2 linked regions of the Candidatus Thiodictyon syntrophicum genome follow. The protein of the gene in region 1 binds, or shares a complex with, the protein of each later gene. Links are inferred from orthologs where the notes say so. Each region holds a gene or a part of one and is shown on either strand. Other genes may lie near its edges.

The links. Proteins that work in one complex are often made in the same cells at the same time.
Region 2: the proteins of lpdA (region 1) and aceF are in contact, whole or in part, in a crystal structure (PDB 1EBD), measured with the Geobacillus stearothermophilus proteins. The link is inferred for Candidatus Thiodictyon syntrophicum from one-to-one orthologs. Residues at the interface, in WP_049624544.1 of Geobacillus stearothermophilus: Pro340, Ser341, Asp344, Tyr345, Arg403, Asp406, Val408, Glu431, Ala432, Gly433, Asp438; in WP_033016211.1 of Geobacillus stearothermophilus: Ile130, Ala131, Met132, Pro133, Arg136, Arg140, Glu141, Asn155, Arg157.

Annotation. Positions count from the first base shown.
Region 1 is NZ_CP020370.1:4,608,680-4,614,256, forward strand. What follows is about bases 2,620-5,577. They hold lpdA (dihydrolipoyl dehydrogenase), read left to right. Parts: upstream 2,620-3,341; coding sequence 3,342-4,814; downstream 4,815-5,577. Other genes in these bases: THSYN_RS19375 (O-acetyl-ADP-ribose deacetylase), read right to left, coding at 2,674-3,171; THSYN_RS19385 (CRISPR-associated endonuclease Cas3''), read left to right, coding at 5,342-5,577. Also shown: THSYN_RS19360 (response regulator), read left to right, coding at 1-392; THSYN_RS19365 (Uma2 family endonuclease), read left to right, coding at 581-1,183; THSYN_RS19370 (DUF2333 family protein), read right to left, coding at 1,465-2,535. UniProt on the Escherichia coli protein: Lipoamide dehydrogenase is a component of the glycine cleavage system as well as of the alpha-ketoacid dehydrogenase complexes.
Region 2 is NZ_CP020370.1:274,035-278,261, reverse strand. The notes cover bases 1-2,918. They hold aceF (dihydrolipoyllysine-residue acetyltransferase), read left to right. Parts: upstream 1-589; coding sequence 590-2,248; downstream 2,249-2,918. Other genes in these bases: THSYN_RS01170 (hypothetical protein), read right to left, coding at 2,548-2,918; aceE (pyruvate dehydrogenase (acetyl-transferring), homodimeric type), read left to right, coding at 1-555. Outside these bases: more of THSYN_RS01170, read right to left, coding at 2,919-3,285; THSYN_RS01165 (hypothetical protein), read right to left, coding at 3,400-3,849.

The sequences.
Region 1 (5,577 bases):
GCCCGCAACCCGACCGGGTCGCGCTCGGTTTGCGCGAGCTGATGATCAATGCCGTCGAGCACGGCAATCTCGGGATCGACTATGCCGGGAAGTCACAACTCCTGCTGGATGGCGATCTCGCGGCCGAGTTGGAGCGTCGCCAACAGTTGGCGGAAAACGCCGATAAGCGCGTGGAGATCCGCTTCGAGCGCACCCCGGAGTCGATCCTGTTCACCGTTCGGGACCAAGGCGAGGGGTTTGCCTGGAATGCCTATCTCGACTTCGATCCGGAGCGCGCCTTCGACCCGCACGGGCGGGGCATCGCGATCGCCCGCGCGATGAGCTTCGATACCTTGGAATACCTGGGCAACGGCAATACGGTCCGGGTCTCGGTGGCGCTTCGTGACGCCTGATCTCAATCACGGCTGTGCAAAGGAGATGACCGAGGCCGTAGGGTCCGCTGTGCGGACCGCATGCCGCGCGAGACCAACCGACGCTGGAACTCGCCCTGGGGCAGGAATTGGCTAAACTGGAGGAGCAATCCAAGATGTCCTATGTCATCTGAACCCTATTCCGACCCCCCGCACCCGGAGATGGCCTCATGATCCCGCAACCCAAACCCTTCCTGCGCTTCGATGACTGGCTCGCGGCCGAGCGGGCGTCCCTTGACGGACGCACCGAGTACAGCGACGGCGAAGTATTCGCGATGGCCGGCGCGAGCGAGGCGCACAACCTGATCGTCGCCAACGTCATCCGCGAACTGGGCAATCAGTTCAAGGGACGCCCCTGCGTCGTCTATCCGAGCGACATGAAAGTCCGCGTCGAGACCACCCGCACCGGGGCCTACCCCGACGTGATGGTGGTGTGCGGGCCGCGGACCTTCCTGGACGAGAGCCGCGACGTGCTGACCAACCCGACCCTCATCATTGAGGTCCTGTCCGACTCCACCGAGGCCTGGGACCGCGGGGGCAAGTTCGCCGCCTACCGGAGCCTGCCGAGCCTGCGGGCCTTCCTGCTCTTGTCCCAGCGGGCGATGCAGGCGGAGAGCTTCGTGCGGGCCGATGACGACACCTGGACCCTGCGCGCCTTCAGCGGCCCGGACGCCGTGGTGCCGCTGGCAGCCGCCGAGGCCTCGCTTCAGCTCCGGGAGGTCTACGACAAGGTGGACTTGCCGCTGGGCGTAACCCCGGTTGGACCCGGCTGACCAGCACCCCAATCGTGCTACACAAATGGAGCGCAATGGCTTTCCACTGAAGGTGCGCACGGCGCACCCTACGCCAATGGTCCGGGCAATTGCGTCAGGTGGTACCAGTGCCCACGTAGGGTGGAATGTGCCAGCGGTTCCGCCCTATCCTAAGTCCCGCGGTCGACCGGCTGAAGCCTCGACCTCCGGTCTCCTCGCGGCCGGAACGACGAGCGACACCCCCTGGACTGGAGGCTCACACCGCCGCGGGACCCGGCCGCAAGGAGCTGGGGACCGCCCCCCTACCCCTGCACCAACAGATTACGCAGTTCGATGATCGCCGCATTGGCGCGGGAGATGTAGGACGCCATCACCAGTGAGTGGTTGGCGATAGGCCCGAACCCGGTGCCGTTGAGGATCGCCGGGCTCCAGATGGGCTTCTGGGTGTTTTCCAGCTCGCGGATGATCTGTTTGAGCGACACCAGCGCGTTCTTGTCCTGAAGCACCGGGGCGAAGTCTATCTCCATCGCCTTCAGACTCTGAAGCAGGGCCCAGGTGTAGCCGCGGGCCTCGAAGAAATAGTCGTCGATCTTGAGCCAGGGGGTCTTGGTCCGCGTCTGCTCCGGGACCGGCTTCGACTGGCGGGCATTGGGGTCACCCGCCAGGGCGGTGTCGAGCTGGGCCTGACCCACGGCATAGGACAGGCGCTGCCCCAGGCTGCCGAGGCGCTTGCTGACCACCTGCAGGTAATCGGTCAGATTGTCCGCCCGCGCGAAGAACTGGCCGTCATATTGCTGGTTGTCGGAGAGCCGCACCAGATAGCGCTTCAGCGACGCGACGCCGTCGCGGTATTCCGATTCCGACGACGGGAAGATCCAGGACTCGGAGTCGTAATTGAACTTGGGCTCAGCCACCTGGAGGTCCTTATCCTCCACCGATTGGGTCTGGGCGCGGGCGAAGTCGTTGCGCAGCGCGCTGGTGAGGTCACGCAGCTCGGTCAGGACGCCGAATTCCCAGTTAGGGATATTGTCCAGATAGAGTCCGGGGGGGCTGATGTCGTTGGTCAGGTAGCCCCCGGGCTTGTTCAGCAGCACCTCGGTGATGCCGATGGCGGTCGCGGTGGTCAGACTGCCGGGGACCAGCTTGGCCGGGTCGTTGCCGACCAGCTTGAGGGCATTTTCCCTGACATCGAACCCGGCGGGCGAGCGGGACCAGTAGACGCCGAGGACGACGATGACCACCAGATAGGTGACCACAAAGAGCCCCAGGGTCCACCACAGGCCCTTCTCTTTCCAGGTCCGGGGGTCGTAAAACGCCACCACCTTGGTGACGGTCTCAGTCAGGCGCGGGGCTCGGGGAAATCGTTGATCCATTTGGAACTCCTGTGTTTCAGGTCAGGACGGTTGAGGACGGGGGCGGTACCGGGGGACTGGCGGCAGCGGGCACGAGGCCGCGGCCGCGGCCGCCGCGATATCCGCAATCGCCTTATGTGATAGCGGTCGCCGCGAGTCTCAAGCGAGGAGCGCCGCGTAGACGGCCAGATCGGCGGGAGAGTAGCAGCAGAAGACGACCTCCCGGATCCCCGGATGCCGCGGCAGGGCGACGCGCACGGTGTCGACGGCGATAGCGGCGGCGGCGGCAATGGGGTAGCCGTAGATGCCGGTGCTGATGCTGGGGAAGGCCAGCGAACGCACCCCGGCCGCCGCGGCGACCGCGAGCGAGCGGCGGTAGCAGGCGGCGAGCAGGTCCGGCTCACCCGCGGTGCCGCCGTGCCAGACGGGGCCGACGGTGTGGATCACGTAGCGGGCCGGGAGCCGGTAGCCGCGGGTGAGCCGCGCGTCACCGGTGGCGCAACCCCCGAGCGTCAGGCACTCGGCCAACAAGTCAGGCCCGGCGGCGCGGTGGATGGCCCCGTCCACGCCCCCGCCGCCCTGGAGCGAACCATTGGCCGCATTGACGATCGCGTCGATGGCGAGCGTTGTGATGTCGGCCGCGATGGCCTTAAGTATGGTCGGCATGGTCACTGAACTCCGCCGCGCGCAAAGGGAGCGAAACTATACCAGAGGCCCGCCGGAGCACATCGCCTGCCCCAGGCGGCGCCCCATCGGTTAGCATTGGGGGAGTTCGCGCCGCGGCGGCGCACGGACCCCAGATCAACCCTTGGCCAGGCAGAGCAACCATGAGCGAATCCACCCCAGCAGAGAACCCCGGTCAGACCCAGGCCCCTGCCCCAAGTCAAACCCAGGACATCGGCACCGAGATTGCGATCATCGGCGGCGGACCCGGCGGCTACACCGCGGCCTTCCGCGCCGCGGACCTCGGCAAGCGCGTGGTCCTGATCGAGCGCTACGGCGCCCTGGGCGGGGTCTGTCTCAACGTCGGCTGCATCCCCTCCAAGGCCCTGCTGCACACCGCGGCCATCATCGAGGAGGCCAAGGCCCTGGGCGTGATGGGCGTGACCTTCGCGCCCCCCGCGATCGACCTCGATAAGATGCGCGCCGGCAAGGAGCAGGTGGTCGCCCGCCTCACCGGCGGGCTCGCCGCGCTCGCCAAGCAGCGCAAGGTCCAGATCCTGACCGGCAGCGCGCGCTTCGAGGGCCCGCGGCGCCTCAGCGTCGAGACCCGGGAGGGCCGGGTCACGGTCAACTTCAACCAGTGCATCATCGCCTGCGGCTCAAGCCCGGTGCGCATCCCCGGCTTCCCCCACGAGGACCCGCGGGTGATGGACTCCACCGGGGCCCTGGAGATTCGGGACATCCCGGGGCGCCTGCTGATCGTCGGCGGCGGCATCATCGGTCTGGAGATGGCGAGTGTCTACGCCGCGCTCGGCTCGCGCATCGATGTCGTGGAGCTGCAGGACCAGCTCATCCCCGGCTGCGACCTGGATCTCGTGCGGGTACTGGAGAAGGTGGTCAAGCCGCGCTACGAGCGCATCCTGCTGGAAACCAAGGTCGCGCGCATGGACGCCGCCGCCGCGGGCATCAAGGTCGTCTTCGAGGGCAAGCACCCGGGCGAGGAGACCTACGACCGGGTCCTGGTCGCGGTCGGACGTCGCCCCAACGGCAAGTCGGTCAACGCCGAGGCGGCCGGCGTCACGGTAAACGCCCAGGGCTTCATCCCGGTCGACGGCCATATGCGCACCAATGTGCCCAACATCTACGCCATCGGCGACGTGGTGGGCAACCCCATGCTGGCCCACAAGGCGACCCACGAGGCCAAGGTCGCGGCCGAGGTCATCTGCGGCCTGCCCGCCCTGTTCGACCCGCTCACCATCCCCTCCGTCGCCTACACCGACCCCGAGATCGCCTGGATGGGACTGACCGAGACCGAGGCCAAGAAGCAGGGCATCGCCTATGAGAAGGGCGTCTTCCCCTGGGCCGCCAGCGGCCGGGCGCTCGGCATCCACCGCGAGGAAGGCCTGACCAAGCTCCTGTTCGACCCCCAGACCCACCGCATCCTCGGCGCCGGCATCGTCGGCGTGAACGCCGGTGAACTGATCGGCGAGACCGTACTGGCCCTAGAGATGGGCGCCGACATGGAGGACATCGGGCTCACCATCCACCCGCACCCGACGCTGAACGAGACCATCGGCCTCGCCGCCGAGATGGCGCACGGGTCCATCACCGACCTGATGCCGCCGAAGAAGCGCTGAACCACTGCGCGAGCAGTCCCGTAGGATGGGTAGAGCGCAGCGAAACCCATCGTTTGCGCGCCTCGAAGGCGTTGCTTGCCGGGTTTCGCTGCGCTCGACCCATCCTACCGATCGGGCGTGTAGCGGGTCCCGACCGAATACTCTCGCAGGCTCGCCGCGTGGGAATCCCGCCTGGGCGCACGAAGGCCTTGATCATCGTTCCGGCCGACGCGCACGCGGTCCGCACAGCGGACCCTACGGGAAGGCGCCGCGCCCGCAGGGTCCGCTGTGCGGACCAGCGACCTCGTCGTCACCGAAGTGGCAGGAACGATGATCGAGGCCCGCACGAAATTGATGCGGTGCCCCGCCCCGCTGACAACGGGCCTGTCATGGTTTATCCTCGCCCCAGTGAGGTTGCCGTGCAAGTCCGCACCCTCGCCGGCAGGCCGGGGCCGTCGCCGCACCGAAGGACCTAAGCCGAGACGTACACAGCCCCCGGGCGCACGCGGCCCGGGGCCCAGGACCCGGAAGCGACTGGAGGGAACGCGATGAAAGACGACTGTTTCTACGCCCATAGCGCCAACGCCGCCGGGGCTTGGCACCGCCTGAGCGAGCACCTGGAGTCCGTCGGCCGTCAGGCCCGGACCTTCGCCGGTGCCGCCCCCTGGCGTGAGGAAGCCGGTCTCGCCGGAGGTCAGCACGACCTCGGCAAGTACGGCGACCGCTTCCGGCGCCGACTTCTGGGGCAAGACTCCGGACTCGATCACTGGTCGATGGGCGCCTG
Region 2 (4,227 bases), 4.3 Mb from region 1 along the record:
AGCACGGTGACCGGCATCCTGAAGGGCATGTACCGCGTCCAGCGGGGCGAGGAGCGCACCCACCGGGTACAATTGCTGGGCGCCGGCACCATCCTGCGCGAGGTGCTGGCCGCGGCCGAGCTGCTCGCCCGTGACTTCGACGTGGGCGCCACGGTGTGGAGTGTCACAAGCTTCAATGAACTACGGCGCGAGGGCATCGACGCGGAGCGCTGGAACATGCTCCACCCCGAGGACGAACCGCGGGCGCCCTATGTGACGGCCCAACTCACCGACACCCGCGGACCCGTCATCGCCGCCACCGACTATATGCGCGCCTATGCCGATCAGATTCGGCCCTATTGCCCGCGTCGCTATGTCGTGCTGGGCACCGACGGCTATGGCCGCAGCGACATGCGCAGTCAGTTGCGCAAGTTCTTCGAGGTCAATCGCTACTATGTGGCGGTAGCCGCCCTCAAGGCCCTGGCGGACGAGGGCGCGATCCCCGCCGCCAGGGTCGCGGAGGCCATCGCCAAATACCGCATCGACCCGGAAAAGCCCAATCCGGTGACCGTCTGAAACGCCCGGCAACACAGGCTTTGGAGAATACAGCGTGGCACACCTCGAAACCATCCTGTTGCCCGACATCGGCGATTTCGCCGAGGTCGAGATCATCGAGATCCTGGTCGCCCCCGGCGAGCGGATCGAACCCGAACAGTCACTCCTGACCCTGGAGAGCGACAAGGCGACCATGGAGATCCCGGCGCCGCGCGGCGGGGTGATCCAGGACCTCCTGGTCAAGGTCGGGGACAAGATAGCGGCCGGCAGCCCGCTGATGACACTGGCGACGCAGGATGCGGCGGCGCCGCCCCCCGCGGCGTCGCCAGTGGCCGAGCCGACGGCGGCCAGCCCGACGGCGGCCCCGACCCAGGCCGCAGCCCCAGCCGTGAGCGGGGTCGGCGAGACCATCTCAGTCCTGCTCCCGGACATCGGTGACTACGCCGAGGTGCCCGTGATCGAGATCCTGGTGGCCCCGGGCGAGCGGGTGGAACAGGATCAATCCATCCTGACCCTGGAGAGCGACAAGGCGACCATGGAGGTCCCCTCGCCGCAGGCCGGCGTAGTAGAGGGTATCGCGGTCCAACTCGGGGACAAACTGAGCCAGGGCGACCTGATCCTGACGCTGCGGGTGGATGGCGGCGGCGCGGCGGCGCCGACGGCAGTTGCTCCAGCCCCGGCCGCGGAACCGCCCGCCAAGCCCGCGCCGACGCCCCCCCAGCGCGCCCCTGGCGAGGCCGAGCGGCGTCAGGCCCCGGTGCCCCTGCGTCCGGACGACCTGGCCGCCATCGGTGCTGCCGGTCGCAAGGCCCACGCCAGCCCCACGGTGCGGCGTCTGGCGCGGGAGCTGGGCGTTGACCTGATCCTGGTCAAGGGGTCAGGGCCCAAGGACCGCGTGCTGCGGGAGGACGTGCAGGGATATGTCAAGCGCACCCTGGCCCAGGGGGCCGCGGCGTCCGCCGCGGGCGCCCTGCCCTTCGCGCTCCCCGCCGCGGCGGCCGTGGACTTTTCCAAGTTCGGACCCGTCGAGGTCAAGGAACTCTCCCGCATCCAGAAGCTCAGCGGCCGGCACCTGCACCGGTGCTGGCTCTCGATCCCGCACATCACCCAGTTCGATGAGGCGGACATCACCGAGTTGGAGGCCTTCCGCAAGGCGCAGAAGGACGCCGCGGAGGCGGCGGGGGTGAAACTGACCTTCCTGCCCTTCCTGCTCAAGGCCGTCGCCACGGCCCTGAACCGCATGCCCACGGTCAAGTCGTCCCTGACCCCGGACGGCGACGCACTGGTGATGAAGCACTACACCCATATCGGCGTCGCTGTGGACACCCCCAACGGGCTGGTGGTCCCGGTGGTGCGCGACGTGGACAAGAAGGGCATCTACGACCTGGCCCGGGACCTGATGGATTTCAGCAAAAAGGCCCGAGACGGCAAGCTCCTGCCCGGCGACATGCAGGGCGGCTGCTTCACCATCTCCAGCCTCGGGGGCATCGGCGGCACCGCCTTCACCCCCATCGTGAATGCCCCTGAGGTAGCCATCCTGGGGGTTTCGCGCTCGGACACGAAGCCGGTATGGAACGGAAAAGAATTCGTGCCGCGCCTGATGCTGCCGCTATCGTTGTCTTATGACCACCGGGTGATCGACGGCGCCGCGGGGGCGCGCTTCACTACCCTGCTCGGGCGACTCCTGGGGGACATCCGCACCCTGCTGCTCTGATGCCCGCGCGGGTGCGATCAGAACTGATGTGGTGATCGAGATCGTGGGTACGTTGTCGTTGTCGTTGTCGTTGTCGTTGTCGAATAATCCGACCACGATTACGACAACGACAACGACGCCCGGTCCTTGAGAACGCCCGGTAGCCTGTAGCTGTAGGTGCGCGATGCGTACCCTACGACATGTGCGTTAACACATCAGATCTGATCGCACCCTGCCCGCGCCCCGGCGTCCGATGCTTCAGCCTTGCCCTGTGGGAGTCCGGTCCCGCGGGGACACGAGTGAAATGATCGGGCGCTGGACTACCAGAACCTGGGCTCGAACCCCGGCCGATTCTTGACCTCCATGACCTGATCGCCCACGGCAAGCACCAGGAAGCCCAGCCGCTCGGCGTAGTTGAGCACACTGTCGTCCACCGACAGGGTGGCCAGGATGCCGACGACCGGCAAATGGGCGCGCGCGGGCAGGAATTCCCGGAAGGCGGCGATCTCATCGATCAGCCGGTCGACATCCGCACTGCGCAGGGTGGCCTTGGTGCTGTTCAAGGCGGCCACCTCGGGGGCGATGGCAAAGGCATCGAACTCCCGCACCCGCCCGTCGGGCAGACGCAACCGCACCCGGGCCTGGATGCTGTCGAATTCGCGGCCCAGCGTCTCACGCAGGATGCGCGGCAGGCTGGGGTAGACCAAGTCCTCGACCATGGTGCCGAGCTTGTTGGCGAGGTCGCCCCACTTGCGGTTCATCTCGCGGCGCTCGGCGATGGACTCGGCCTTGAATCCCAGCATTTCGGCCTTGAATCCCAGCATTTCGTCCTTGAACTCGCGCATTTCGTCCTTGAACTCGCGCATCTCGTCCTTGAACTCGCGCATCTCGTCCTTGAACTCGCGCATCTCGTCCTTGAACTCGCGCATCTCCGCCGTGGTGCGCTGCTGGGACTTATAGAGCTTGTTGAACTCGATCCCCACACTCGCGACGAACCGGTCGATCGAGGCCTCGAGTCGATCGACGCGTTCGGCGGTGGCAGGCAGCGGGGCGGGCATGGGATGACTCCGGTTGGTCGGCGCAGGAGAGTATAGCCCTGCGCGACGGTTTGAGCCCGGCGACCGCCCGGCGGCGGGGACCGCGCCGGACCTACCTCAAGGGCCGGGCCCCGCTCAGGCGGCGACGCGTTCGGTCCTTTCCTCCAGGCGCCGAATCAACGGATACAGATTCTCGGTCTCGCGCTGGATGCGATCGAGCACCAACCCGAACATCTGATTGGTGTCCCTCACGAAGGCGGCGTGATCGGCGATCTTCAATTCCTGTTTACGCTCGTCGCACCAGTCCTTGAGGTAGGCGGCGAAGATCCGCTTGATCTCCACGGAGCCGGACAGGAAGCGGTCGGCGGTATTCACCATGAGCCGGTCCTGACTCTGAATGAGACGCCCGCAGAACTGGGCGTCCACCATCTCCATGTGCTGGCGAACCTTGCTTACGTATTCAAAGAAGAGCTGGCGCGCGCAGTCGGTATCACACATGGCGCGCTTGCGAATGAGATAGAGAAAGACATTGGAGATCTCCGTGATCTTGTGATTTTGTTCGTGACATCTCGCGAAATTGACCATGTTACTCCGCCCTCCGGGGTTTTCTTGTGGTAATGTGAAAATGATATTTCCGATCGCGCCGCCGGCCCCACACCGGGGGCGAAAGGCGCAAGCAACGCGGCGGTCAGGAAAATGACCGCGGGGCCGTGCGGGCCGCCGGCCCACCCCGGTTGAGCCGGCGGCGACACTGCACCAATACCCTGCAACCAGAGCAGCGGGCCGGTTCCCGGGTCGCCGCATGCCGTGAAGCGAAAACGTAACGCCCCGGCGCGCCTTTTACAAGAGCTAATTGCCGGGACGCACACAATCCTTGCCGCCGCTTTGTCCCCGGCCTTTCCGCCTGCTGGTCAGGTACGCCGGGCCGGTGGCTGGTACACCCGCAGACCGAGTCCCCGGGAT